DNA from 3 places in the Citricoccus parietis genome. Region 3 is predicted to be linked to each of the others. Evidence: predicted binding sites of a transcription regulator. Region 3 holds the regulator's gene; each other region holds the start of a gene.
What was found. Region 3 encodes LexA, which represses DNA repair genes until DNA is damaged. Its sites were predicted from a motif close to TCGAACANNTGTTCGA; they were not measured.
Positions count from the first base shown of each region.

Region 1: a site for LexA is predicted at 3,527-3,542, ahead of ACFFIO_RS02780 (HNH endonuclease signature motif containing protein). Genes of this name have one in related genera too.
Region 2: a site for LexA is predicted at 3,899-3,914, ahead of ACFFIO_RS05980 (HNH endonuclease signature motif containing protein). Genes of this name have one in related genera too.

Region 1 covers NZ_JBHLWH010000009.1:83,244-93,075, reverse strand. The annotation lists gene ACFFIO_RS02790 (CPBP family glutamic-type intramembrane protease) at 1-668, opposite strand, end outside; gene truA (tRNA pseudouridine(38-40) synthase TruA) at 696-1,586, shown strand; gene ACFFIO_RS02780 (HNH endonuclease signature motif containing protein) at 1,609-3,408, opposite strand; gene rplM (50S ribosomal protein L13) at 3,955-4,398, shown strand; gene rpsI (30S ribosomal protein S9) at 4,434-4,931, shown strand; gene ACFFIO_RS02765 (peptidoglycan recognition protein family protein) at 5,200-6,432, opposite strand; gene ACFFIO_RS02760 (ABC transporter transmembrane domain-containing protein) at 7,007-8,854, shown strand; gene ACFFIO_RS02755 (ABC transporter ATP-binding protein) at 8,851-9,832, shown strand, end outside.
Region 2 covers NZ_JBHLWH010000014.1:209,410-219,241, reverse strand. The annotation lists gene ACFFIO_RS05990 (bifunctional 3'-5' exonuclease/DNA polymerase) at 1-1,452, opposite strand, end outside; gene ACFFIO_RS05985 (vWA domain-containing protein) at 1,559-3,574, opposite strand; gene ACFFIO_RS05980 (HNH endonuclease signature motif containing protein) at 4,033-6,030, shown strand; gene ACFFIO_RS05975 (sigma 54-interacting transcriptional regulator) at 6,065-7,651, opposite strand; gene ACFFIO_RS05970 (histidine phosphatase family protein) at 7,874-8,536, shown strand; gene ACFFIO_RS05965 (Rv2133c family protein) at 8,568-9,338, shown strand; gene ACFFIO_RS05960 (SurA N-terminal domain-containing protein) at 9,367-9,832, opposite strand, start outside.
Region 3 covers NZ_JBHLWH010000027.1:157,120-166,951, reverse strand. The annotation lists gene dapF (diaminopimelate epimerase) at 1-451, shown strand, start outside; gene ACFFIO_RS09830 (class I SAM-dependent methyltransferase) at 470-1,093, opposite strand; gene hflX (GTPase HflX) at 1,443-3,026, shown strand; gene ACFFIO_RS09820 (ATP-dependent DNA helicase) at 3,023-5,119, shown strand; gene ACFFIO_RS09815 (hypothetical protein) at 5,116-6,012, opposite strand; gene lexA (transcriptional repressor LexA) at 6,018-6,761, opposite strand; gene ACFFIO_RS09805 (LysM peptidoglycan-binding domain-containing protein) at 6,972-7,331, shown strand; gene ACFFIO_RS09800 (Ig-like domain-containing protein) at 7,442-9,832, shown strand, end outside.

The DNA of each region.
Region 1 (9,832 bases), on a different contig from region 3:
AGGGCTGAGAGCAGTGCTGCGCGCCAGCGTCCCGACCGTCCTGGCAGATTGTCCTCCAGGTGGGCTTGGAGGAAGCCGCGGAACAGGACCTCCTCCACCAGGTTCCCGCACAGGGCGAAGGCAGCCAGCAGGACCACCACGCCGGCGGCCACCGTCCCGCCGCGCTCCTCAACCGGAATCAAGGGACGGGCCAAGGGGGTGCCGTCCAGGATGGGGAACCACTCGACCAAGGTGCCGTGAAGGTACAGGAAGGGCAGCGCGATCACCACGACGCCCGCCAGGCCCACGAGTGCTGAGGTCCACCATCGTGGCCCCGTCCACAGCACGATCCACCGCAGGTCCCGGCACGCGAAGACGATCGCTGCTGCGAGTGCCAGCGAGGCCACGGTCATCACCAGGAGGGCGACGGGATCGTCAGTGAAGCGCAACCACAGGACGGGCAGCTCGAACGAGTCGGCTGACGTCGAGGTGCCGGACGGACCTGCCGTGCCGAACGTCCACAGTCCGTGGGGACTCATAGCATCGCGGACGAAGATGAACCCGAGGACCAGCATGAGGATTCGCGCCCCGTGCGCCTGCCGCGGCAACAGGGCCACGATGATGCCGACCAGCACCACTCCGGGCAGCACGGTCAACAGATAGGCCACCCACGGCGCAAGGTTCTCCATTCTGTCCATTCTGGCCCGGGATTTAGAATGGTCCCCATGCCCACGCCGTCTGATCCCGCCCTTGTCCGTGTCCGGATGGACCTGGCCTATGACGGCACCGACTACAAGGGGTGGGCCACCCAACCGGGGCTGCCGACCGTCCAGGGTGCCCTCGAGGACGGGCTGGCCACGATCATCCGCCGCCCCGTTCGCACCGTGGTCGCCGGTCGCACCGATGCCGGGGTGCACGCCCGTGGTCAGGTGGTGCACTTTGACCTGACCGAGGCCGAATGGAATGCGGTGACGCGGGATCCGGACGAGGCCGGGCCGGCGTCGACCCTGGTGCGGCGTCTCAGCGGCGCTCTGAGCCGCGAACGGGGTGCACTGGTGGTGACTGGAGCTTCCTTGGCACCCGAGGGGTTTGATGCGCGGTTCTCGGCGTTGTGGCGCTCGTACCGGTACGCCATCAGCGACTCCGCTGAGACGCGAGACCCGCTGAACCGTCGATCCACGTACTGGCACCGGGAATCGTTGGACGCCGAACTGATGGACGCCGAAGCGAAGGCCGTGCTCGGTCTCCACGACTTCTTGACCTTCTGCAAGCCACGGGAGGGCGCCACGACCATCCGTGAACTGCAGGACTTCGGTTTCACCCGCGACGGGAAAACCGGACTGATCACCGCGCAACTGCAGGCCGACGCGTTCTGTCACAACATGGTCCGTGCCCTCGTGGCGGCCGTCGTTCAGGTGGGGGAGGGGCGCCATCCTGCCGGCTGGGTCAGCGAACGGCTGGAGGCCATGGTCCGTGACTCGCAGACGCGGCTCGCACCGCCGCACGCCCTGGTACTGGAGCACGTCGAATACCCAGACGTCGGCTCCGATCCCCGTGCTTTGGCCTCCCGCGCCGCTGGGACACGGGCGCGTCGGACCGTTGTGTAACTGCTGGCCGAGATCCATGGGTCTATCTCCGCCAGAATCGATTGCGCTGTGGTTGTCGACGTGGATCCAGATAAGGGGCCGGTATGAACCAGGGCCGGCCGGAGTCCATGTCGATGTCCCACGCGCCGGCGTGGACGGCGTGATGATGGTGGTTGCAGAGTAGGACCCCGTTGTCGACGGAGGTGGGTCCGCCGTGTTCCCAGTGTTCGACATGGTGCACGTCGCACCATGGCGCCGGGATCCAGCAACCGGGTGCGGCGCACCCTCCATCGCGGGCAGCGACCGCCTGCCGGAGCCGGGCGGGGAAGAGGCGCTGCGCTCGGCCGACGTCGAGGACCTCGCCGCTCGATCCGAGCACCACCGGGAGGATGTCCGCATCACAGGCCATGGCCCGGATCCTGGTGGGATGCATCGGACCGGTGAAGGTTGCTGAGGACTCGAACTGAAGGAGGTCTTCAGCGGTGACCGTGCCGGCCTTCTGCAGATCGCCCAGCAATGTGTGGAAGTCGATCAGGACCGAGACCTGGGGGCGGGTGCCACCCGTCGAGGGGAGCTGATCCGACTCGACCATGGCCAGGCCGCCGGCGATGCACGCCATCAGCCCGTCGAGTTGTTTCTGCTGGGTTGATCGCGGATCGACGGCAGCGACCGCCGTCAAGGAGCCGTCCTCCTCGGACTGGACCTCCGCCGTCAACAGCTGATCCATGCCCTCACCCCCAGGGACGCCACCTTCCGCACCCTCCATCGACTGGCCGCGGTAGGACGCACGGGGATTGGTGGCGGCGTTCGCCACCGTCAGCAGGTACTCGTTCTGCTCATCGTTGACCGCGAGCAGCCACTGGTGCAGTCCATTGCGTACCCCCTTGCGGATCAGGCCCTGCAACTGGGGCAGTGTGGCGTCGTTCGGCTCGGCGCCGTCGGGATCCAGGGCCGCTTCGGCCCACTTCAGCCAATGGGCCGCGACTTTGCGAAGCGTGCCCGGATCCACGGCCTCGGCCTGCGCCACCAGGCGTTCCTCGCCGTCATCCAGGAGGTCGGAGACGCCCTGTGGATCGGCCTCCACGCGTCGGGCCATCTGCCGGACGTTGTCTAAGGCCGTGGTGATGATGTCCACGGCGGCACGGTCCAATTTCCCTTCGTGGACGACGGCGGACAGCCGGGGGAGGGCAGGAGGCAGGGACTCACCGGTCAGCGTGCGGGTCGGCCGCAGGGTGGCCGCCCAACGCGTCCGGCGCCGGGCTTCGGTACCGTCGATCCGCAGGGCGATCTTGAGGTAATCGGTTGCATCTCGGAAGGCGGTCTTCCCCTGAGGGAGTCCGAGAAGGCGACGGCGTTCTGGTGGATTGTCGAAGGCCTCCACCGTGTGGCCCGTCAAAGTCATCTGGGCCGTCGCAACGGATCGCCCGACGGTCTCCAGGACCTGGTGCAGCACCGGGAGGGTGACAGCGGCAGGATGAGTGGAGGCTTCCCCCTTCAGGACAGGGGTCGGGTCAGGGACAGAGGCACCTGCCGGCCCCGGTGCCGCGTCCGACTCGTCGGGAAGGGAAGGCAGCATGGCTCCCCAGTCCCGACCGCCGCTGTCGTCGGGGACGGTCATGGCGGTGAACTCGCGCAAGGCCTCGGGGCCGGACAGGCGATGCACGACGGCTCGGGTGGCCTCCTGCAACAATGCCGTCAGGTGACCGAGCGGGAGCTCGTCCAGAGAAGGGAGTGGGGCGGTCCTTGAGCCGTGGTTGTCCACATCTTGGTGCTCATTCCTGTGTTCGTTCTTTTGTTCGTCCTGGCGCTCAAGTCCGTCTTGGTACTCGTGTTCGTCAGTCATGCCGCCCTCCTTTCCCTACTTGATTTCCCCTGAGTCTTGCTTTCCCCTACGCGCTTTCCCGTACCTGTTCCCCGCCGCCGGTGGAGGTGGCTTCTGCTGATTCTCTGCCCCGCAACATGGGAACATGTGTTCGAATGAGTCCATTCGATCACACCCTGCGGACGCCGAAAAGGGCTTCTGAGAATCTGTGGATGACAGGCCGCGATCGGCCATCTGTGGAGTAGCCCGCCACACTTCTTTCCCTGATTCCCCCTGATTCCCCCCGATCGATTTCCCCTGATTTCCAGCTGCTTTGCCCCTACTGCGCGGACACGGTAGTATTGACCTTCGTTGTGCGTGTCCTTTCCCGGATTCGCTGTACCCTCGGGTGGCCTGGTTGCATGGTCGCGATAGCCCAGGGCGCCGCCGGGAAGCTTTCGGACCCGGCCTCACTCCAGTCCTCACCTGGCGTACCGGCTGCGCACCGATGAACTCAGTGACTGGCCCACGGACTCACCGCCGCGGGCCGGGAATCTGTAACCGACACCGAACACGAAGGCAAACAACGTGCGTACGTACACCCCGAAGCCCGGCGATGCCGACCGCCAGTGGCACGTCATTGACGCCACTGATGTCGTGCTGGGTCGTCTTGCCAGCCAGACCGCAACACTGCTGCGCGGAAAGCACAAGCCGACCTTCGCCCCCCACATGGACATGGGCGATTTCGTCATCATCATCAACGCCGAGAAGGTGGCCCTGACCGGCGCCAAGCTCGAGAAGAAGCGCGCCTACCGCCACTCCGGTTTCCCGGGTGGTCTCTCCTCTGTCTCCTACGCGGAGCTGCTGGAGAAGAACCCGGTGCGCGCCGTGGAGAAGGCCGTCCGCGGCATGCTCCCGAAGAACTCCCTCGCCGCTGAGCAGCTGCACAAGCTCAAGGTGTACCGCGGTGCCGAGCACCCCCACACCGCCCAGCAGCCCAAGACGTACGAAATCGGCCAGGTCGCCCAGTAACGGGTCAGCACCACCACAATCTTTCAAGGAGAACCATGACTCTCAACGAGAATGAGTCCACCGAGGAAGTGGAGCTGACCAGCTACACCTCCGAGTCCACCAATGCCCCCGAGACCGTTGCTGTCGCTGAGCGCCCCGCGCTGACCGTCGGCGGCGGCGCCGTGGGTCGACGCAAGCAGGCCATCGCCCGCGTGCGCCTGGTCCCGGGCTCCGGCGCCTGGACCATCAACGGCCGCAGCCTCGAGAACTACTTCCCGAACAAGCTGCACCAGCAGGAAGTCAATGATCCGTTCAAGCTCCTCGAGCTCGAGGGTGCCTACGACGTCATCGTGCGCATCACCGGTGGCGGCCCCTCCGGTCAGTCCGGTGCCGTGCGCCTCGGTGTCGCCCGCGCCCTGAACGAGATCGACCGCGAGAACAACCGCGCCGCTCTCAAGAAGGCCGGCTTCCTGACCCGTGACGCTCGCGTCGTCGAGCGCAAGAAGGCCGGCCTCAAGAAGGCCCGCAAGGCCTCGCAGTTCTCGAAGCGCTGATCTTCACACTGCCCCTGGTGGGCGGGACCGCTGCGGCGGTCTCGCCCGGCATGCAGTAGCGCAGGAGCAATCCCGCGCACGACGCCGGCCGGTCACCCGGCGTGCGTCGGCCCACGGAACCCCGTGGTCCCGTTCCCTTCGTGGAACCGGGACCACGGGGTTTTGTCTTGCCCATGAGGCGCCCGCCGCTGAGGAATGGCCTGCAGTCAGCATGGCGCCCGCTGGCCGCAGGAGGCCCGCAGTCGGCGAGACCCCTGCCGCCGGCGGCCTACTGCCCGTGCTTCAGGGCGGCCCACGTCTCGGCACCGGCCACCCCGTCCACGGCCAGCCCGCGGGCCTTCTGGTAGGCGGACACGGCGGCCTCAGTCTGGTCCCCGAAGTGGCCATCGGTAGCCAGGTCGACGCCGCTGGAGGCCTTCAGGCCCCGCTGCAGGTACTCGACCTCGGTGCCGCTGTCCCCGGAACTCACCGTCGAGCCGGCGGCGTGGTGCGTCGCGAGGGCGCCCCAGGTACGAGGACCGGCGATGCCGTCCACTCCGGTGCCGAGCGAGGACTGGTACGCGCGCAGGGCCTTCTCGGTCGCGGGGCCGAACACGCCGTCGGCCGCGCCGGGATCATGGCCGATGGCAGCGAGGGTGACCTGGACCCGGCGCACGGCATCGCCTTCGTCACCGAGACGCACGGTGGGGTAGTCGCCGGAGGGACCCGAGCCGCCGTCGACCCCGTTGGCCAGCGCCGAGGCCACCTCGTCACGCAGGGCGGAGAGTTTGCCGTAGAAGGCGTCCCCGCAGCACAGGGTCTGGGCGCCGGGCACGTCCCGGTGGGCGATGATCCGGTCCACGCCGATCCCGTACCGCTGGCAGATGAAGGCGCTGAGGTGCACGAGGGAACTCCACTGCGCGTCCGTGGGGACGTCGTTGGTGTACATCCCGTCGACCTCGATGCCCACCGACTGGTCATTGAAGCCGTAGGCATGTGCGCCCTCGATGAAGCGGTTCCCGTCCACCACGGCGTCCAGCGAGCCGTGCCGGCCCTCGAGCATCTGGCCGCCGCGTGCGATGGTGAACTGCTGCCCCGTGTCCGCCCAGCCGTTGGTCATGTGGTTCCGCTGGATCAGCCGGGCCACCTCTTTGGCGGCGGCATCGGAGAAGTCGTCCGAGTTCACGTGGGTGGTGTGGTGGATGACCAGGTGCGTCGGCCGGCGCGTGAGGGTCGGGAGCGACCCTTTGGCGGCTGAGGCACCCCAGTCGCTCGTGGAGATGACGTCCGGCCGGCTCACGGTGGCGGCGAACGCCGGGGTGGTGGAGGCGGAGACGGCGGTCCCGAACGCGATGACACCGCCTAGGGCGGCGGTGCCCTGCAGCAGGCTGCGGCGGGACAAGCGGGCTGGTCGGTCCGGTCGGGAGGACACGGGCGCTGATGCGGCTGCGGTTGCAGCTGTGGGTGCGGGGGCGAACGCCGGTGCAGGCGCGGGGGCGGGTGCGGTGATGTGGTCTGTCACGTCAGGCTCCATTCAGAACGGCTCGCCATCTCGCGGGGGACTGCCGGGGAAGCACACGAGGGACGGACTGCTGGTGGTGGTCGACTTGAGACGGTGCCCCCACCGTACGCACGTGACGTGCGTCAATGCCGGTAGAAACGCCGGGGAACCAACGACGCCGGCCCGGTCCCGCCGGTCATCGGCTCGGCACGTTGCCTGCTCTGACCAGCCCTGCCCGCACGTGCACCCATGACGGCGGAGTCCACCGATGTCACCTCCCGGGCGACTCCATACGACAATGGACAGATTGGCCACCACCCCGAGGAGTCCGAGCATGCCGACATCGCCTGATCCGCCGGCTTCTCAGGCTCCCCAGGGTCAAGAGGCCCCGGAGATTCCGCGGGCGTCACGAACCACCGCACACTCCCCGTCGCACCCGGCAGCACCGAACGCGCGTCGCTCCGCCACCAAGCCGCCTGCCACCAAGCCGCCCGCCACCAAGCCGCCTGCCACCCATCCACCGGCGACCGCCGGCCACCTGCTGTGGCGCGCGATCCGCCGTCGCCGGGGCCGCGTGGCAGGGAGCCTGGCGCTGATGACGCTGTGGCAGGTGTGCGAGGCCTTCGTGCCGATCGCCATCGGGATCATCGTGGACGTGGCGATCGTCCCCCTGGACGGGCGGGCGATGCTCCTGTCCCTGCTCGGGATCGCGGCGCTGTTCACCGTGCTCTCCCTGGGCTACCGCTTCGGCGCCCGGCTCGCCAACACCGCGCTGCATCAGGAGGCCCACGCGCTGCGGGTGGAGGTCGCCGAGGTGCCGCTGGCATCCGGCGCCGTGGCCGCCCGGTCAAACGCGGGCGAGATTCTGTCCCTGTCCTCGGCGGACGCAGACGTCACCGCCCAGGTGTTCCGGCAGATCGCCGGTGGCGGCTCCGCGATCATCGGCCTCGTGGCGGTCTCGGTGTACCTGCTGGCCACGGACGTGATGGTGGGCCTCGTGGTGCTGGTGGGCGTGCCGCTCAGCCTGCTGTTGGTGGCCCTGGCCTCCCGCTCCATCTCACGGCACTCCACCGCGCAGCAGGAGGCGATCGGCCTGGCCAGCCGCCGGGCCGGTGACATCCTGGCTGGCCTGCGGGTCCTCAGCGCCGGAGGCGGTGAACGCTGGGCGAGCGCGCACTACCGGGAGGCGTCGCAGCGGGCCGGCCGGGCCGGCGTCGTGACGGCCGAGCGCAGCGGGCGGTTGGAGGCGATCGGCGCCCTCGGTACCGCCCTCGTGCTGGCACTGGTCCTGGTGGTGGCCGGCCAGCGCGTGCTGTCCGGCGACCTGGCGATCGGCACCCTGGTCTCGGTGGTCGGGGTCGCGGTGTTCTTCCAGGAGCCGGTGCGCACCATCACGGACATGATCGGCGCGTTCGTCCGCTCGCACGGCGCGGCCCGGCGGATCGCCGACTTCCTCACCGCGGTCCCGGCCGAGGCCACCGGTGACGAGGTCCCGGAGACGGCTGGACTGCGCATCACCGGTCTGGCGCTGGTCACGCCTCCCGGGCACGACGCCGGCGCCCCGGCCGAGCGCGACGGTCAGGTCCCGCTGGAGGCAGGTGTCCGGCACGGTGGCGAAGCCCGGCCGGACCGGTCAGCCCGGTTGGACCGGCCAGCTCGGCTGGACCCGTCACCCCGGCTGAATCTGGAGGTGCCGCCGGGCCGGTTCCTGGGTCTGGTGGTGGATGACCCTGCACAGGCCGAGACCATCCTCCAAGCCGTGGACGGACTGGGGGATCAAGCCGGAACGGTGCTGATCGGTGGGCATCCGCGCAGCCGCCTGGTGCCACGGCTGGCCGACCACCTGGTGGTGGCACCGCATCGGGTGGACCTGTTCGCCGGCACGGTGCGTTCGAACATCACCCTGCACCACGAGGGTCCGGGGCGCTCACACCAGACCACGCACCGTGCCCAGGCCACCATCGGGACCCCGGACCGTGGACGCGTCCAGATTGATCCGGCGGTGCTGGCCGCGGCGGGCGTCACCGAGATCATCAGCCATTTCGCGGACGGATTGGAGCACCGGGTGGACGAGGGCGGCCGCAACCTCTCCGGCGGCCAGCGTCAGCGCCTGGCCCTGGCCCGCGCCCTGCACGCCGATCCGGAGGTGCTCGTCCTGCACGAGCCGACCAGTGCGGTGGATGCCGTCACCGAGTTCCAGATCGCCCAGGACGTGAAGTCGCTGCGTTCCGGGGCCGCCGCCGGGTATCGCGCTGAGAACGGCTCCGGGTCCGCCACCACACGCACCGGCCCGCGCACCACCGTGGTGGTGACCTCCTCGCCGGCCTTCCTGGCCGCCGCGGACACCGTGGTGCAGGTGCACCGGGACGGCACCACCTCCACCGGAACGCACCACTCCCTGTTGGAGTCCTCGGATGACTACCGGATGGCGGTGGCCCGATGACTGTTCAGAGTGTGGACACCGCCCGGCCGCTGGCCCTTCCTTTGGCCCGGCCGAGAGAGTCCTTCCGCCTGCTCTGGCGGCACACCCGCGGCCAACGCGGATTCGTGTGGCTGGTGGGGATCGCGGGCCTGCTGGCCGCCGTCGCCGGCCTGGTAGCGCCGTGGATGATCGGCTGGCTCGTGGACGTCCTGCTGGCCGTCGGAGTCGGCGGCGGCGACCAAGCCCCGGCTGCCGCTGACGCTGCCGCTGCCGCAGGTACTGCCGGGGGCCCCGGTGCAAACGCCCCTGCCGCTGCCGTGTGGTGGGCCGCTGCAGCGGTGGCCGGAGCAGGACTGATCGCAGCCGCCTGCGCCTGGGCCGGCCAGGCGTGGCTGGCCCGCGCCGCCGAACCCACGGTGGCCAGGCTGCGCGAGGCCGTGATGGACCGGGCCCTGCGGATCGGTTCGGCGCGGCTGGACGGCACCGAGACCGGCGATCTGGTGTCCCGGGTGGCCGAGGACGCCCGCGAGGTCAGCCAGGCGGCCACCACGGTGGTGCCCCTGGTGGTGCAGTCCCTGTTCACGGTGGTGGTCTCGGCCGCGGGCCTGGTCGCGGTCGACTGGCGGCTGGGGCTCGTGGGACTGCTGGCCGTCCCGATGTACTGGACCACCCTGCGCTGGTACCTGCCCCGTTCCGGGCCGATCTACCGGGACGAACGGGCCGCCTTCGGCACCCGCGCCTCCCGGCTGCTGGGCGGGATCACCGGGGCCCGGACCCTGCGCGCCTATGACGCCCAGGGCCCGGAACTCGAGCGCATCCACGCCGCCTCCGCCCAGGCCCGCAATCTGTCCATCGGGGTGTTCGGCTTCCTCACCCGCGCGTTCAGCCGGAACAACCGGGCCGAGGCCGTGGTGCTCGGGGCCATCCTGGGTGCAGGGTTCCTGCTCGTGTCCGCCGGATACATCACCGCCGGCGCCGTGACCACGGCGGCCCTGCTGT
Region 2 (9,832 bases), on a different contig from region 3:
GGTCCGCCCCAGCCAGGTGGAGACCTGTCCGCCCTCCTCACCGCGCCGCGCCGCGCGCTCCAGCAGGGCGATGGCCTCGGGGAACAACCGGCGCAGGTGGGGCATCAGCGCCGCTGAATCACCCGTCGTCGCGCCATACATGGCACCGAGCAGTGCCACCTTCGCCCGGGAGCGCTCGCCGAGCTCGGAGCCGGCGCGCCGGCCCTGCTCGGCGACGGCCAGGTAGAGGTCGTGACCGGAGCCGGCCTCGGCCAGGGCTCGGTCCCCGGACATGGCGGCGAGGATGCGCGGCTCCACCTGGGAGGCATCGGCCACCGTGAGCAGATGACCCGGGTCGGCTCGGACAGCGTCCCGGACCACGGCCGGGATCTGCATGGCGCCCCCGCCGTGGGCGGCCCACCGGCCCGTCACCACCCCGCCGACGGAGTAGGCCGGATGGAAACGGCCGTCCTGCACCCACTCGTCCAGCCAATGCCACCCGTTGGCCGTCCACAGCCGGTACAGACGCTTGTACTCCAGCACGCCGGAGATCAACCCGGACCGCCGCTGCGAGTCGGCGCCGCCCTCAGCGGCCCAGCCCTTCAGGTCCCAGGCCCGGGTGGAGGCCACGCGGATGCCGGCGAGGTTGAGCCCGCGCAACAGGTCCTGGGGTGAATCCGGATTGAGGCCGGGCACTCCGAGGGTGACGGCGATGTCCTCCGCGAGCTCCTGCAGGAGTCGGGGGCGCTGTCCCTCCGCCGGACGGGGGCCCAGCATCTCGGCGAGCATCCGCTCGTGGAGGTCCCGGCGCCACGGCAGGCCCTCGTGCAGGATCTCCGCCGCGATGAGAGCGCCCTGGGACTCGGCGGCCAACAACAGCTTGAGCCGGTGGCGGTGCCGAGATCCCGCCACCGCGTCCAGCTGGGCCACCAGTTCGCGCGCCAGCTCGGGCGCTGTGGGGGTGTCCTGCCCTCGACGGTTGGTTGAGGGCAGATCGAAGAACGTTCCCTGATCCGCCCGTGCGGCCGGTGGCTCTGCTTCCCACGGCTCGGGTTCCAGCACCGGGATGGGGACGGTGGGGGAGTAGGGGGTGCCGGGGGACGTGGAGGTATCGGCGGAACCGGTGGGGGTGCCGGCGGGGCCGGTGAAGGTGGAGGTGTCGGCGGGACCGGTGAAGGCGGTGGTTAGGATGCGCTGGCACAGACCCAGGTCCCAGCACCGGCCGATCTCCACGCCGGCCTCGAGCAGTGGCCGGTAGTCCCTCGCCACGGAGGCGAACACCCAGCGCACGGTCTCGGGGCTCAGTCCGAGCCGGCCGGGCAGCGAGCGCACCACATCGGGCAGCGCGGCGGCGGTGACCGGCGAGAGGGACTCGATCCGGCCGTCGTCGACCAGCACAGGTAGCCAGTGCCCGGACTGCCCGGAGCTCGAGCCGGGTGCCGGATCAGGGGCCGGGCCCAGGACGATGTGCATCCACCCATTCAACCCGACCCGGGCACTCAACCGTCTCCAGGTGCCCCTGGACACGGTTGGACCCGCTGGGGGCCGGCGCCAGCCAGTCAGTTTCAGTCAGTCAGTTTTAGCCAGTCCAGTCCGGACCCGGTCGGTCCGATGGGTGCGAGCGCGAGCGGAGGAATTCGCCCACGACGGCGGCGCCCAGGTCGTCCGCCTCCGGTGCCACCACGCGGCCGTCCACCCGGCGCGCCATGGCGGCGAGGAAGTCCACCAACCCCGGGTCGGATCCCAGCCGGAAGAAGGTGGTCTCCGCACCGAGCCGGCCGACGCGGTCGAGTTCGGCGATGGTGGCGCGCAGCGTTTCGCGGTCGGGCGGATAGGAGAACCACGCCTCGGGGCCGGCACCGCCGTGGTGCAGGAGATGCGCGGTCGGTTCGCCGTCGGTGACGATGAGCAGCACCGGCTGCAGGGTGGGGTGCTGGCGGAAGAATCGGGTGGCGAGCATCAGCCCGTGGTGCAGGTTGGTGCCCTGTTCGCGCATGGGCGGCAGGGCGGTGAGCTCGTCGATGTCCACTCGCTGGGCGTAGCGGCCGAACTGCACGAGTTGCAGCTGGTCGCCGCGGAACCGGGTCGCGACGAGGTGGTGCAGGGCCAGCGCGGTGCGTTTCATGGGCACCCAGCGCCCCTCGGCCGCCATCGAGAACGAGGTGTCCACCAGGAGCGCCACGGCGGCCTGGGTGCGGGCCTCGGTCTCCTGGACCTCGACGTCGGCCACCTCGATCCGCAGGGCGGTCCGGGGATTCCTGCCCTCGGTGACCGTGCGGCTGATCGCGTTCGTGATGGTCTGTGTGACGTCCCAGGGCTCGACATCCCCGTACTGCCACGCCCGGCTCGAACCGGTGAGTTCGCCGGCAGCCCCGGCCAGCCGGGTATCGCGCTGGCCCTGCCGGCCCGAGAGGCGGCCGGCGGCGTCCTTGAGCAGGGACGTGCCGAGCTTGCGCACGGCCTTCGGGGAGAGCCTCAAGTCCCCGTCAGCGCCGCGTCGCAGCAGACCGCTGTCCCTGAGGGCCTTCTCGAGTCGTTCGAGGGTCCTGGCGTCGGCGGCGGCCTCGTCCCCGAGCTGGCGGGCCAGCCGGTCCACATCCACGTCTGACAAGGTGGAACCGAGAGAGGATTGGGAGAGCTGGTCGCTGAGCTGATCGAGTTCGGCCAAGTCTTGGAAGGCCCCGGTGCCGTCTCCGAGGCCGAGCCCCTGGTCGCCGTCGAACTGTTCGGCACCGGTCCAGTCCTCGCCGGGGCGCAGGCCTTGGAGATTGGCGTCGAGACGGTTCAGCTGGTCCAGCAGGTCCGCCGAGCCGAAGGCCTGTGCAGACAGGGCCATCAAATCTTCACGCTGTTCCGGGGACATGGAGCGGAGCATGCGCTGGGCCGCAGCGGAGCGCTCGGCGAGGGTATCGATCAGCTCGTCGATGTCTTTCGGGTCTTCGGGGAACTGGTCACCGTGCTGGGCCATGAAGTTCTGGAAGTCCTCGGGGGTGTCCTCGCCACGGGCATGCTTGTCCAGCAGATCGTTGAGGTCCCGGAGCATGGCGGAGATCGCCGTTCGATCCTGCTCGGTGGCGTTCTCCAGCGCGTTCTTCATGCCGGCGAACCGCTGGTCGAGCAGCTCGCGGCCGAGCAGGTCCTTGATCTCCTCGAAGGCGCGGCGCGCGGTGTCCGACTGCCAGTCATACTCGGTCAATTCCGTGACGGCGGCGGCCGTGGAGGCAGGGAGGTTCTGCAACTGCATCTCCCGGAAGGCCCGGTCGGTGCCATCCATCCGGATGTCGCGGGCCAGCTGTTTGCGCTCCTCGAGGACGGCCTCATCCAGCAGCTTCTTCGCCTCCTGGAGGGTGCCGTCCAGGCGGTGCCGGCTGAGCAGGTCCCGGCGCTTCTGCTGGACGCGACCGGCGAGTTCGTCCAATCCGGCCATCGTCCGTCCGCCGCGGCGCAGGAACTCGCGCAGGGCCTGCGCGGGAGAGTATCCGGCCATGACGTCATCGGCCACGGCGTCGAGTGCCTCGGAGAGGTCGATCGGCGGTGCTAGTGGATCGGGGCCGCCGTCGTAGCGGCCATAACGTGAGGACTGGTGATGTCTCACGGTGACTCCTTCCCCTGACGAGGGGCCTCAGCCTTCCACCGCCACTCTACGTCTTCCCGACGCCGGCACCACTAGGTTCTTCCGCTTCTCCGGGCCCACCTTCCCGATGCCGGCACTGCTTGGTTCTCCGTTCCATCATCTTCCCGACGCCGGCATCATCAGATTCTCCGGTTCCGTTGTGGGGTCTTGGGGTCTTGGGGTCGACGGTGGCTCTCCGGTGCCGCTGTGCGGCGTGCGGCGGCCGCCGCCTGCACAGGAGTCCCATGCTCGGAGTGTTGTCCCCAGGCCCAGGACGCGGCCTCGTACCACGTCCGTGCCGTGTGTTCGAATATGTGTACTAGCCCACCCGGTGGGCATCGATCGACGGTCTCAACTGTCGAACAGCCGGCGAATCGTCATCGGGCATGACATGGATGGGCAGTGCCGGTATGAGAGGAACGGGGGTGGCAAGGACAGTGTTGATCGATAAGGATGGGGCGTCCTCTCTGGACCTGCCCGAACTCCTGGCGGTCGCCCGCGTGCTGGTGGAGGAGGTGGCGGCACGGGCCGCTGATCCCGGCCTGTTGGGATACCTCGACCGCTTCGCTGAGGAGCCGGAGGTCGATCGGTCGGCGGAGTGGGGCCTCTATGCCCATGTTGCCGACGAGGCACCCGGTGAGACGGCGACCGGTCCTGGTGCTGACAATCCCCAGCGGAAGGGATCGGCGGCGTCCTTGCCCATCGTTCTGGCTCAGGTGGAGGAACTGTCCCGGTGGCTCGACTCGGCTCGGACCGGATTGGCGGGGCATACGGATCGGATCTTCGACCTCCACACCACCCGGCGTGAGGTGTTGGGAATACCGGAGGGCAAGACTGCGTACCGCAATGGCCCGGACTATCTCCGGCAGACCTTGCGGATCCACCGAGTCGAGGCGAAGAAGAGAGTGGCGCGGGCGCAGTGCGTGCTGGCCAGCCATGACCCGACCAGCTTGCAGCCCGATGCCGTGGTCGCTCCGAAAATGCCGGAGCTGGCTCGGGCCGTGGCCGAGGCAACCATGGATTCGGCCTCGGTGGACACCGTGGCGGCAACCCTGGCTGAGGCTGCCCGGGATGCTGGGCTGGCCGGTGTCGATCCAGACCTCGTACACGGCCTGGTCACCGAGGGGGAGCGGATCCTCGTCGAACATGCCTGCCAGTCGGATCCTGAAACCGTGAAGAAGGTCTGCTCGCACTGGCGCCAGCGCTTCGATGCGCTGGTCAACCCGGATGGCCTGGAGCCGACGGACGCCCAGGCCAACGCAGCTCAAGGGTTGTTCTACCAGGGCAGAGGCCAAGCCAACCTGCATCGGTGGCTGCTGATGGCTACGGATCTCCAGCATGAGGTCCTGCAGACCATCGCCGCCGATGCCACCAACCCGCGCAAAGACCCGCGCAAGGACGAGGGCACCGGTACAGAAATCGACGCCGGGGTTCAGAACACAGGCGGCGACTCTGGGGTTCAGAGCACAGACGACATCGCGGTCGAACGCGAACGCGAACGCGAACGCAAGCCCGACGTCGACTCCGGTGTGTTGACTGGGTACGAGGGGGGAACGACGACTCGAAGCGCGGCTGACCTGGGAATCGGGGCCGCTGCGGAGCCCTGGGCCGGCCAGGTCCGAGAGATGGCGGCCCTGGATCCACGCAGTCTGGCGCAGAAACGGCTCGATGGCCTGGTGAGTGCCCTGACCGGCGCCTTGGCCCTCACCTCGACGCCCGCACAGTGGTCGAAGGACGGTGCCGAGGGCAGTATGGGCAACGACCGGCCAGATCTCGGCGGCGGCGCGTCACGGCCCCAGGTGCTGGTGACGATCGACTACCAGACCCTGGCCGGACGGTTCCGGGAGCATCAAGCCACCGTTTCGCCGGAAGCCACCGGTTCTCTGCTCTCCCAGGCGGCCTATACCGGTCCGGTGAGTCCGGCCATGATCCGGCAGCTGGCCTGTGACAGTGACCTGATCCCGATCGTGCTCGGCGGCAAGGGAGAGGTGCTGGACGTGGGACGGTCCCAACGGCTCTTCACGCGCAAGCTCAGACGGGCGATCACGGCCCGGGACGGCGGCTGCGCGGCACCGGACTGTTCCATCTACGCCCCGTGGTGCGAAGCGCACCACATCCAGCACTGGGAACACGGCGGTCCCACGAGTGTGGACAACGGAGTCCTGCTCTGCTCGCATCACCACCATGCTGTGCATGCCGGAGCCTGGGAGATCGAGGTCGTCGACGGGATTCCGTGGTTCATTCCGGCTCGCTATCACGATCCCACCCAGACGCCGCGTCGCAATCACTATTGGCGGACGGGCTCCAGTAATTCCACCACGATGAACGGTAATAAACCTTCAAGCAAGAACGAGGGTGACGGTCATGGTTGCGGTGAGCGCGACGACAGCCACGACGGCGAAAGCGGTGGCGAAGCAGACCAGCAGGGTGCGGCGTAACCGGTTCGATGTGGTGGGGTGGCCAGTGGCACCTTTAGCCGTAGACGGTCTGGCCGTCGTCAGACTCCTTGGAGAGTTCGCGGGCCAGGTACAGACCCTCGAGGGCCAGCTCGATGGCGCCGGCCCGATGCCCGAGGGATTGCCCGGCGGACGCATCCGGTGCCTGTCCTCCAGCATTGTGTCCTGCGGCAGTGTGTCCTACTGTGAGGTCTCCTGCTGTGGGGCCTCCTCCGGAGTCCGTCTGCGAAGTGGAATCTTGGGCAGCCAGGCCACGCAGCCGTTGGTCGATCTCGTCGTACAAGGTCGGATCCTCGAGTTCGGGCAGATCCGCCAGGAACTCGGCCGCGGTCACGCGTTCGCCGGTGGTGGTGCGGTGCCCGTCGAAGGCGTCGACCAGCGGTCCGAAGTCGAGGCCGGCAAAATGCTCCCGCACGGTCTGGGCGGTTGCGGTCCGCAACAGGTGCTCGAGGATCTCGTCCTCCCGGCCCTCCTCACCCGACTCGAACTCGATCTTGCCACCGAGCACTTCCGCAGCGGATTCCAGGTCCACGAGGCGTGCCACGGGTTCGTCGCCTCGAACGGTCGCCCGATGGCGGGCTGCGGCGGCGACGGTCTCGGCACCGGCAATGGCAAAACGAGCAGAGACTCCCGAGGACTGATTGACAGCGCTCGAGGATCGCAGGGCACGGGTGAACCTGGCCAAGATCTCCAGCACCACGTCCGGGACCTCCGCGGTGAGTCGTGCCTCCTGCCGGATCACCGCGATCTCGTGGGCCAACTCAAGGGGGTAGTGAGTGCGGATCTCCGCTCCGAAGCGGTCCTTGAGCGGAGTGATGATGCGGCCACGGTTGGTGTAGTCCTCCGGGTTGGCGGAGGCGACCACCAGCACATCCAAGGGCAGACGCAGCACGTAACCCCGGATCTGGATGTCCCGTTCCTCCATGACGTTCAAGAGAGCCACCTGAATCCGTTCGGCCAGGTCCGGCAACTCGTTGAGGGCGACGATCCCACGATTGGACCGCGGGACCAGCCCATAGTGGATCGTCTCCGGGTCGCCCAGACGGCGGCCCTCAGCCACTCGCATCGGGTCCACGTCGCCGATCAGATCGGCCACGGAGGTATCCGGCGTCGAGAGCTTCTCCACATACCGCTCCGAACGATGCCTCCACGCCACGGGCAACCGGCCGCCGTCGCGCGCAGCCCGTGCCCGGCTCTCAGAGGTGAGGGGCTCGTAGGGGTGCTCGTTGAGTTCGGACCCGGCGATCACCGGCGACCATTCGTCGAGCAACCCGCTCAGGGTTCTGAGCAGACGGGTCTTGCCCTGGCCTCGTTCACCCAGCAGGACGACGTCGTGCCCGGCAATCAGGGCCCTCTCCAGTTGGGGAATGACCGTTCGATCGAAGCCGTGCAATCCGGGCCATGGGTTCCGGCCAGCGGCCAGGGCTGCCAGGAGGTTGGCCCGGATCTCCTCCCGCAGAGACCGCTGCTCGTGGCCGGCGGCGCGCAATTCGGCGAGGATGCCGATGGAGGGCGGGGCCGTCTCAGGCGAGGTGGCCGAAGGCGAAAGGGCCGTGGGTGGCGTGGGAACCGTGGGGGGCGTGGGATCAGGAACAGTGGCCATGACGCTCACGCTATCGGCGGCGGCCCAGCGCGTACAGAGACCCACCTCATCCATAGGCTCACATCATGGGAGGGCCCGAATCGCGCCGGGACCCGCTTCGGACCAGCCGGGACCCGCTGCGGGCCAGCCAGGACCCCCTTTGGGCCACGACCCATGGTGAGCAGGTGGACGGACGGTGTCCACGCCGTGACTGTTCCGGGTCGCCCGCCTAGGCTGGCCGTGATGCCACGAGACGAGACGACGTCATCCCCACTTGAGGCCACGACCACCCTGATCCTGCTGGTTCGGCACGGTCAGACACCGACCACTGGGACGGTGCTGCCGGGCCGTGCGCCCGGCTTGCACCTCTCTGAGGCCGGGGTGGAGCAGGCAGGCCGGGTCGCCGAGCGGCTGGCGGCACTGCCGATTGCCGCCATCTATGCCTCACCCCTGGAGCGAACCCTCGAAACGGCGCGCCCGACGTCGGCTCGGACCGGGATGCCCGTCCTTGAGGACGAGGGGCTGATGGAGGGGGACTTCGGCGACTGGACAGGAGCCCGGCTCGCCGACCTGTACCGCAAGCCCGAATGGAAGACCGTTCAGCAACGCCCCTCGGCGTTCAGGTTCCCCGAGGGGGAGAGCTTCGTGGAGATCAGGGACCGGATGGCGGCCACCCTGGAACGGCTACGGCATGCCCATGACGGTGGGACGGTCGTATGCTTCTCCCACGCGGACCCCATTCGAGTGGCCGTTTCCGATGCCATGGGCACGCCGCTGGACCGATTCCAGCGGTTGAGCATCGGTCCCTGCTCGGTCTCCGCGCTGTCCTACCAGGACGGACACGATCCTGTGGTGCTCACGGTCAACTCGACGCAGGACACCCTGGCTCAGCTCAGGGCGTCGTAGGCGTCCGGGCAGGGAGGGGGGGCGAGGATTCATGGACGAGATTGACCGAGGGGATGAAAGGCGTGACGCACGATGCGCTGACCGAGACATCGATCTGCTTGAACGGGGCCCGATCCGACTCCTCGGTCAGTTGGCCCACAGCAGTAACGAGACGTTTCTCGTCGAGGTGGGCAACGACGCCGACCAGGCCGGTTCCTCACCCGTAACGCAGCGGTGTTGGGCGATCTACAAGCCGGAGTGGGGCGAAAGACCCCTGAGAGACTTTCCGCCCGGGCTGTACCGCCGTGAGCGCGCCGCCTTCCTGCTCAGCGAGTCGCTGGGGTGGGGTGTGGTCCCGCCGACCGTCATCCGGGAGGGAGGGCCCTTCGGGGTCGGCTCGTTGCAGCTGTTCATCGACCATGACCCGGCCGAACACTACTTCACACTGGTCGACGGCGATCCCGCCCACCTCGACGAGCTGCGGCGCTTGGCCGTCTTCGACCTCGTGGCAAACAACACCGACCGGAAGGCCGGGCATGTCCTGCACGGCTCGGACGGTCGTCTGTGGGGAATCGACCACGGGCTCTGTTTTGCCGCACCGTTCAAGTTGCGCACCGTGATCTGGGATTTCGCCGGAGAACGAGTCGACGCCGGCCTCTTGGCCGACGTCGCCCCGCTCGCCGATGAGGTGCCTGCGGCGCTGGCCGAACACCTCACGTGGTTCGAGGCCGCGGCACTCCAGCAGCGGGTGCAGCACCTGCTCGAGGAGCAGGTACTCCCGGAAGATCCCACCGGCATGAGGTTCCCGTGGCCGCTGGTGTGAACCGAGCCCCGTGGCGGAGTGAAGCGGACTAGAGCTTTACCTCGACGTCAGCTCCCTCGCGGAGCTCCCCCATCTTCTGGGTCAGGGCCTCGTTCTCCTTCTGGGACTTGACCTGCTGTTGCAGCTGAGGCTTGAGCTCCTCAAAGGACGGGGTCTCAGGCTGGGCGCTTTCGCCGCCCTCCGCAGGGGCGCTCGCGCCTCCCTGGGCCTCGGACTGAGCCGCGATCGAGGAGTCGTAGAGCTTCTTGAGTTCCTCGTCAGAGGGGTCCGGGATGTCCATCTCCTCGATGGACTTGTCCAGCATCACCTGCTTCTGGGCGTCAGTGCGGACCTGGTCCTCGGGGTAACCCTGCTCCTCGAACGTGGCCATCAGCTCGTCCACAGAGGCCAAGCCACTGGCCTTCGCGGTCTCCTCCAGGAAGGCGTTGACGTCCTCCTCGTTGGCCGAGTGGCCTTGTTCCGCTGCGTCCTGAACCAACAGCTCCGTGCCCACC
Region 3 (9,832 bases):
TGACTCCCTGGTGCTCGCCGCCGGGCTGGCCGACCCCCGCCCGGCCCTGAGCATCTCGATGGGCAACCCGCACACCGTCGTCGCGCTGGCCGAGGGCGCGGATCTGGCGGATCTGGACCTGGCGAAGCAGCCCAACGTGGAACCGGTCCCGCCGAACGGGACCAACGTGGAGTTCGTGGTGGCCGCCGACCCGCTCTTCCTGAACGGCGTCGGCCGACTGGACCTGCGCGTCCACGAGCGGGGGGTGGGGGAGACCCTCTCCTGCGGCACGGGGGCCTGTGCCGCCGCCACGGCCGTCCGCATCTGGGCCGGAGACCGTGACGCCCTGACCTGGGAGGTGGGCGTCCCGGGCGGCACCGTGGGCGTCGAGTTCACCCCCCAGGCCGACGGCACCGATAGCGTCATCCTGTCCGGGCCCGCCACCCTCGTCTTCGACGGAACGGTGGCCTGACAAGGGCCTGACCGACGGCTATCGGATTCGGTCCACCTGCAGGATCCGGAAGCCCTTCTCGCTGCCGAAGCGTGACGCGGTGAATTGCCCCGGGAGCCGTTCGTCGAGGGCCGCGGCCATCCACGGCAACAGCGAATCGGCCCCGAGGTTCTTCTGCACCACCAACAGGGCCCGGCCCCCGGGGGCCAGCCGGGGCAGCCACTGCAACAGGATCGAGTGCAGTGCCTCCTTGCCCACCCGGATCGGCGGATTGGACCAGATCAGGTCGAAGGTCCGTTCGGCCGGGACCTCGTCCGGCCGGTAGACGGAGACGTTGTCCAGGCCGAGGGCGGCGGCATTGTCCCGGCACAACTGCGCAGCACGGTCATTGACCTCCACCCCCGTGACCTGGGCGTCGGGGCTGGACAGCGCCAGCGTGAGGGCGAGCGGCCCCCATCCGGTGCCGATGTCCAGGAAGGAGCCCGACGACGGAGGGTCCGGTACCGTACGCAGCATCGCCGCGGTGCCCTTGTCCAGGCTGTCGGGGGAGAAGATGCCGCCCGCCGTCTCGACGGTGACGTCCCGGCCGGCCAAGGTGACGCTGAGCCGTCGTCGTTGTTCCGGGCCGACCGGCTCGGCGGAGAAGTAGTGTGCGGAATCCATCACGGCCGATGCTACCTCTGCTTGACAACGTCCCTATACTGGTTGGCATGTGGATTTACCTGCGTTGAGTCGGACGTGCCCCTGCGGCACCGACGCTCCGGACCCCGATCTCCCCGCTGTGCAGCGGGTCGAGACACCGTCCGTGATGGCACCCACTCTCCCCTGAGCCTGCGTGACCCGACTGTCCGGGTCCTGGTATGCCGCGATTCCTCGCGCCGATCCCACGCCGGCCCGACCCGTGAAGGAGGCCCTGGTGGCCCCGAAAACCCCCATCCACAGCGGCGACCTGAACACTCTCGGCGTCCCCGCCAGCGACTACCCTAGAGACCACACCTCATCCAAGGAGACCATGACCGAGACCACCCCGCAGGGGAACGAACAGCCCGCGAACGAGCAGCACGGGAACGAGTCCGAGATCCGGGACGTGATCGACCGGATCCTCGCGGCCGATGCAGCCAGTGCCGCCAAGAACGCCCCCGAACAGGGCCGGGCGCTCGCACTGTCTGAAGGCGGTGACGGGCACACCGAGGCGGACGGCGAGCAGTTCGACCTGGCCGAACGTCAGGCGTTGCGGCGCGTCAGCGGACTGTCCACCGAGCTCGAGGACATGAGCGAGGTCGAGTACCGTCAGCTGCGCCTGGAGCGGGTCGTTCTCGCCGGCCTCTGGTCCGAGGGGACCGCGGAGGACGCCGAGAACTCCCTGCGCGAGCTCGCGGCCCTGGCCGAGACGGCGGGGTCCGAGGTCCTGGACGGTCTGATCCAGCGCCGCCACCTGCCCGACCCGGCCACCTTCCTGGGCAAGGGCAAGGCCGAGGAGCTGCGCGGCATCGTGGCGATGACCGGGGCGGACACCGTCGTCGTGGACTCGGAGCTGGCACCCTCCCAGCGACGTGCCCTGGAGGACATCGTCCGCGTCAAGGTCATCGACCGCACGGCGCTGATCCTGGACATCTTCGCCCAGCACGCCCAGTCCCGTGAGGGCCGCGCCCAAGTGGAACTGGCGCAGCTGGAGTACCTGTTGCCGCGCCTGCGCGGTTGGGGTGAGTCCATGTCCCGCCAGGCCGGTGGCCGTGCCGCCGGCGGTGAGGGCATCGGCTCCCGCGGCCCCGGTGAGACCAAGATCGAGCTGGATCGCCGCCGCATCCGCACCCGCATGGCCAAGCTGCGCCGGGAGATCGCCGCGATGAAGCCGGCGCGTGAGACCAAGCGGGCCAACCGGCGTCGCAACCGGGTGCCTTCCGTGGCGATCGCCGGGTATACGAACGCCGGCAAGTCCTCCCTGCTCAACCGCCTCACGCATGCCGGTGTGCTCGTGGAGAACGCCCTGTTCGCCACACTGGATCCGACGGTGCGCAAATCCGTCACCCCGGACGGCATCGGCTACACGCTCTCGGACACGGTCGGCTTCGTCCGCTCGTTGCCGACACAGCTGGTCGAGGCCTTCCGCTCCACCCTGGAGGAGGTGGCCGACGCGGACGTGATCCTGCATGTCGTCGACGCCTCGCACCCAGATCCCGAGGGGCAGATCGCCGCCGTGCGATCCGTGCTCGCCGAGGTGGACGCCCGGCAGATCCCGGAGATCATCGTGCTGAACAAGGCCGACGCCGCCGACCCGGTGGTGGTGGCCCGGCTGCGTCAGAAGGAACCGCGGTCAGTGGTCGTCTCCGCCCGCACCGGGGAGGGGATCGAGGAACTCGAACGCGCCGTCTCGGACGCGATCCCGCGCCCGAACGTGGCCCTGGACCTGTTGATCCCGTTCACGGACGGGGACGTGGTCTCGCGCCTGCACTCGCCGGACGCGGACATCATCTCGGAGACCTACGAGGCCGAGGGCACGCGGCTCCGGGTACTGGTCCGAGAGGACATCGCCGAGGACCTGCGTCGCTATGCCGCCGAGAGGTCCGCGGACGGACAGGAGCGCGCCGGAGCATGACAGAGACGGTCGAGGAAGCCGCGCCGGCTGCCGTGGCGGGGCCCGCCGCCGAGCCCCGTACCGACGCCGAGCGTGAGGCCCTGCGGCTGCTGGACGCCGCCGTCACAGCCACCGGGGGTCAGCGCCGGGAAGGGCAGCGGCGCATGGTCGTGGAGGTCGCCCGGTCCCTGGAGACCGGGCAGCACCTGCTGGTGCAGGCGGGCACCGGCACCGGGAAGTCGTTGGCGTACCTGGTGCCGGCGCTCCAGCACGCCCTGGAGGCCGAGAACCCGGTGGTGGTGGCCACCGCCACCCTGGCGTTGCAGTCCCAGATCATGCGACGGGATGCGCCCAAGCTGCTGGAAGCCCTGCGGGACGAGCTGCCCCGTCCCATGAACATCGCCCTGGTCAAGGGCCGGTCCAACTACCTGTGCAAGCACAAGCTGGAGGGCGGCTTCCCGGAGGAGGACGGCCAGGCACTGTTCGGCATGGCCGACGACGGCGAGATGCTGTCCGGATCCGACGGTGGCCCGACCAGCCCCCTGGGCCGCGAGGTCCTGCGGCTGCGGGAATGGTCCGAGGAGACGGACACGGGGGACCGGGACGACCTCGATCCGGGCGTCACCGACCGCGCGTGGCGCCAGGTCTCGGTGTCCGCGGTGGACTGCCTGGGCGCCCAGAAGTGCCCGATGGCGGCCGAGTGCTTCTCCGAGCGGGCGCGCGCGGACGCCGGAGAGGCAGACGTGGTGGTCACCAATCACGCCATGCTCGCCATCGCCGCCTTCGAGGGACTCGCGGTGCTGCCCGAGTTCGAGGCCGTGGTGGTGGACGAGGCCCACGAACTCCAGGACCGCGTGACCGGGGCGGTGACCGGCCAGCTCTCCGGGGCCATCGTGCAGGCCGCGGCCTCCTCGGCCCGTAAGCACACGGCCATCGCCGTGGAGGACCTGGTGCAGGCCGGCGCCGGCCTTGACGCCGCCTTCACCGCCACCCCCACGGGCCTGATACCGCGTGGGCCGGACGAGGTCCAGCAGAACGCCCTGAAGGCTGTCCGTGATGCGGCCCGCCAGGGGCTCAGTGATTCCAAGCCGAGCGGGGGAGGTGCCGACTCCGCGGCCGACGGCGGGCGTCAGATGGCCCGATCCCGGATGCAGGACGTCCTGGACGTGGCCGAGCGGATGCTGGAGACCACCCCGGACACCAGTCACCCCGAGGTGCTCTGGGCGTCCCGTCCGGGCCACTTCGAGCCCGGCACCGGGTGGATCCCCGGGGACGAGTCCGCGGCTCCGATGCTCTACGTGGCCCCGCTGTCCGTGGCCGGCAAACTCCGTGAGGGACTCTTCGGCCAGGCCACGACCGTGCTGACCTCGGCCACGCTGGCCATCGGTGAGTCGTTCAACCCGGTGGCGGGATCCCTCGGCCTGATGGGCGAGGGGGCGCCGGCCTGGACCGGTCTGGACGTGGGCAGCCCCTTCGACTACCCGAGGCAGGGTGTGCTCTACGTGGCCCGGCATCTGCCGAAGCCGGGTCGGTTCGCTGCCCCCGAGGCCTATGACGAACTCGAGGCACTGCTCAGGGCGTCCGGCGGCGGCGCTCTGTGCCTGTTCTCCTCCAAACGAGCCGCCGAGGACGCTGCCGCCGAGATGCGCACGCGGCTCGGTCCGAAGCCCACGATCCTGTGCCAGGGCGACACCACGCTGACCGCCCTGGTGCGTCAGTTCGCCACGGAGGAGGACACCTGTCTGTTCGGGACCATGAGCCTGTGGCAGGGCGTGGACGTACCCGGCGAGTCCTGCCGCCTGGTGGTCATCGATCGGATCCCGTTCCCGCGACCGGACGATCCCCTGTCCACGGCGCGGTCCAGAGACATCAGCCGGCATGGCGGCAACGGGTTCATGGCGGTCTCCGCCTCCCATGCGGCGGTCCGCCTGGCGCAGGGCGCCGGCCGGCTCATCAGGACCGCGACGGACCGCGGTGTGGTGGCTGTCCTCGACTCCAGGCTCGCGACGGAACGGTACGGATCGTTCCTGCGTTCGACCCTGCCGGACTTCTGGCCGACGGCCGATCCCTCCGTGGTCCGCGGCGTGCTGGAGCGGCTCCGTCCCGCTGACTAGCGGATCAGCATCTCGAGGGCGCCGACCGTGCGAATGGCCCGCCATTCGATGCCGGGGGCCGGGCTCCAGGCCGGCCAGTCCACGGACCATCCGCCATCGGGCTCCTGGGCGGATGCGAGCCACCGGCGGTCCCGGGACATCACGGCCGCAGGGACCAGGCCGCCGTAGAGGTCCGAGGGGAAGGGGACCGTCCAAGGATGGTGGACCAGGTCGAGCGCATGGATGCTCTCGTCCTCAACGCCACCCTGCACGGGGAGGGAGCCGTTGGCGGACAACCGCTCACGAAGGGCTGCCAGAATCGGGCTGTCGACCGAGCCCGTGGGAAGGCCGTCCGCAGCGAGGAACCTCAGGGCGTACTTGGCCTCATAGGCGGGCAGGTCGCCGGCAGTCGCAGCCCGGGACAAGCGGAGGCGGCACCAGTCCGAGGCGGCCTCAGCCCACCCGCCCGCGAACCCCGTCAGCAGGGCTGCGGCGGCGAAGCCATACGTGAGGTGCGAACCGCCGGGAACCGGTTGGACCCACGGTGCATGGGGCCACTCGAGGGAGGCCTCGGTGACGAACGGCACGGAACCGTCCAGCCCGGAAGTCGAGGCCACCCATTCCAGTCCAGAGCGAACCCAGGGGTGCTCGGCCAGATCCCAACCGGCCAAGAGGTCCAGAGCCGTCAGCGTGGAGAGCGCCTCACTCTTCGGTGACTGCACATCGGGTTCGAGGCCGTGACCGAATCCACCGTCAGGATTGCGGTACGCCCCCAGGGCAGCCAGGACACCCTCGGTGCCGCCGCCGTGGAGCAGCAGGTCCACCCGGCGGCGTTCGAGCAGCCGCCCGTGGGTGTAGACGAACTCCTCGGCATCCGCCACGCGGACGCCCGGCGGCAGAGGCCGATGGTTCATGGGGCTCAGAGCGCCCGGAGTACCGTGACGACCTTGCCCATGACCGTCGCCTCGTCGCCGAGGATGGGCTCATACGCAGAGTTCTGCGGCAGCAGCCACGTGTGGCCATCCCGCTGCCGGAAGGTCTTGACGGTGGCCTCGTCGTCCAGCAACGCGGCGACGATGTCCCCGTTCTGTGCGTTGTTCTGCTGACGCACCACCACCCAGTCGCCGTCGCAGATGGCCGCATCGACCATGGAATCGCCGTAGACCTTCAGCATGAACAGTTCCCCCTCGCCGGTCAGTTGACGCGGCAGGGTCATGACGTCCTCGACCTGCTGGTCGGCGAGGATCGGCCCACCGGCGGCAATCCGGCCCACCAGGGGGACCGGGACGGCATCACCGTCGGCGGCCCCGGTGTGCAGGGTCCTCACCGCCCCCTCCGGCGTGGCTGCCGATTCGGGGGACGTGACGGCGGACTCGGCCACGAGGGCCAGGCCGTTCTCGTCCAGCAGGACCTCCATGGCCCGCGGGCGGCCCGGATCCTTGCGGATGTAGCCGAGCTTCTCCAGCTGACCCAGTTGATGGGTGACCGATGACAGCGAGGCCAAGCCGGCCGCATCTCCGATCTCCCGCATGGACGGCGGATACCCGTGTGCGGCGATCGCAGAGCGGATGGATCCGAGGATGATCCGCTGACGATCGGTGAGGGGCCGGACGCCGTGATCGTGGTGCGGGTCCGGGGCGGGAGTGGGAATCCGGGGGGCCATTCGACCATCCGTTCTTATCGTGTCCGTCGGTCTTGGTGAAGTGTCTCTTGCTGGTCGCTGGGTCCGACGGTACCGGAGTCACACCCTCGATTCAAAGATATGTTCGAATTTTTCTTGGCATGTTTCGAACAGGCGTGCTAGACATGACGTCGAAGCAGTCGAACACACGTTCTAGATGGCCCGGGGTTCCGGGAGGAGAGGCAGAAGAGCATGAGCACTGCAGCATCGGTCCAGATCCGCACGGCCGGCTCCGCCGGATTCCACCTGAACCGCCGTGGTCGTTTCCTCTTCGTGGGGTTCCCCGTCATCGTTCTGGCGGTCCTGGCCGCAGTGGCCGCCGTCTTCTTCGGCGCCCACGGGATGGCTCCGGCGGCGGCCTCCGATGACCAGCCGGCTGCGGACGTGGAGACGGTCACGGTGAACTATGGCGACACCTTGTGGGCCATCGCCGGGCGCACGGCCCCCGAGTCGCCCCGCAACGAGGCCATCCTGCGCATCGGCGAACTTAATGACCTCGACGGTGGCGACCTGCAGCCCGGTCAGGTGTTGTTCGTCCCCGCTGGGGCCTGAGTCTCCGCTGGCCCCGCAGGGAGTGCCGGGGGATTCGACTCCCTTCAGCCCGCCGCTAGGATGGCCTGGGTCCGTAGTGAGGCGGATCAACTGCTGATGACGGGGCACTCATGGGGAACAAGCGCAAGCAGATGAAGTCTGTGGCGACCCCGGTGGCCTTCTCCGCCGTCGGTGCCCTCGTGGCCACTGGTGCCTTCCTCTATCCCGGCTTCGACACGGCTGACCTCGACCTGCATGATGCCGGCATCTGGGTCACCCACAACAGTGGGGGATACGTCGGCCACCTGAACCACGAGTCCACCATCCTGGACGGTGGTTTCCGGCCCCCGGTGGAGGACTTCGAACTTCACCAGGAGGATGCCACCGCCCTCATGCTGGACCCGGCCTCCGGCGCCTTGACCTCCATTGACACCACCGCCATGGTCGCCGGCGACCAGGTCATGATGCCGGCCACCCAGGATTTCGCGCTGGGCGCCGGCGTCATCTCGGCCAGCAATCCCGCCGAGGGGGCCGTCTACGCGGGGACGGTGGACCCGACGCCCCAGGTCTCGACGGACGAACCGCTCTACGAGGCCGAGGGAGCCGTGACGTCGACGACCACGGTGGGTGGCGAGGTGTTCGTGGCGGACCTCGGCCGGGACACCGTGATTCGCTTCGCGGCCGAGGGCGAGCAGCCTGGTGCCCTGGTGGAGACCCGCCAGGACGGCCTCGAAGGGTTGTCCGGAATGCAGGAACCGCAGCTGGTGGCCGTGGGCGACGTTCCGGTGGTGGTGGACCCTGAGTCCGGCACCCTGTCCTGGCCAGGCCACTCCGTGCAGGATGAGCGGCTGGTGGGTGCGGTGCCACAGCCGTCCGGTCCTGAGGTGGACCAGGTGGCTTTGTCTACCGAGCGGGACCTGGTCACCGTGGCTCTGTCCAACGGGGACATTCAGGCCATGAGCATCGTCCCTCCCACGGACGCCTCCGCCGGATCGACCTCACCCGCTGGTGCTGACGGCAGTGTGGCGGCAACGGCCCCCGTTCGGGTAGCCGGTTGCCTTCATGCCGCCTCGGCCGTCACCGGGCACTACCTGCAGGACTGTGACGGTGAAGAACAGGATCAGATCGTCCCCATCCCCGAGCTGACGGCCGGCGCGGAGCTGGTCTTCCGGGTGAACCGCGATGTCGTGGTACTCAACGACACGACGTCCGGGACCAACTGGATGGTCCTCGACCAGATGAAGGTGGTCGCCAACTGGGACGACCTCGAACCGCCCCAGGGCGAGGGCGAGGAGACGGAGGAGGAATCCGACGAGGTCACCCAGGAGACCGCTCTGCCGGAGCGGCAGGAGGAGAACAGGCCGCCCGTGGCGGAGGATGACAGTTTCGGCGTGCGGCCCGGGCGGACCACGCAATTGCCCGTCCTGTTCAATGACTCCGACCCGGACGGTGATGTCCTGACGGTCTCCCTCGAGGGTGACCAGCCCTCAGTGGGCACGGTGCAGGAGATCATCGACGGCATCGGGTTGCAGGTCGTCGTCCCGAAATCCGCGAGCGGCCGGTCCGAGGTGTCCTATGTGGCCAACGACGGGCGTGGTGGCACGGATACGGCTCAGATCTCTCTGCAGGTGGTGCCGGACAGTGAGAATCGGGGGCCCACCCAGGAGCGCAAGGCGGTGCTGCGCGTGCCGGCCGGAGAATCTGTGACGAGCCAGGTCCTGACCGACTGGATCGACCCGGACGGTGACGACCTCCAGCTCGTGGGCGCCCTGGCAGAGGAGCCGGACACCGTGCGCACCCGTCCGGACGGCCAGCTCACGTACCAAGACAACACCGGCGAAGCCGGACGCCGGGACATCCAGGTCTCCGTGACCGACGGGCGCGAGACCACCACGGGCACGGTGCAGATCGAGGTCCTCGAACGCGGATCTGTCCATCCGCCGATCACCCAGGCAGACCACGTCACCGTCCAGGCGGGGCAGGAGATCACGTTCTACCCGCTCGAGAACGACACCGATCCACTGGGCGGCCAACTGCGCCTCGCCCAAGTGGCTGCTGTAGAGAATGCGGAGATCGACTACTCGGCCGCCGGGGGATCGGTGCAGTGGTCCTCGGATGTCGCCGACACCTACTACGTCGAGTATCTGGCGGCGAACGAGTACGACTCCGCCCCCGGGTTGATCCGCGTGGACGTCGTGGAGAGTGAGGAGAGCTCCGGACTGCCGGTGGCCGTGCGTGACATCGCGCTGTTGCCGGCGGGCGGTCAGACCCTCGTCAACGTCCTGGGCAATGACACCGACCCGACCGGAGGCGTGCTCGTGGTGCAGGGGGTCCAGGATGCCACGACCGAGTCCGGGGTGCCGGCCCCGTTGAAACTGGCCGTCGAGGACTTCAACCACATCCGGGTGGTGGACACCGGCGGGATGACCGGTCCCGCCACCTTCTCCTATTCAGTGTCGAACGCCCAGGGCACCTCCGAGGGTCAGGTCACCGTGGTGCCGCTGCCGGAACCGGAGGTCATG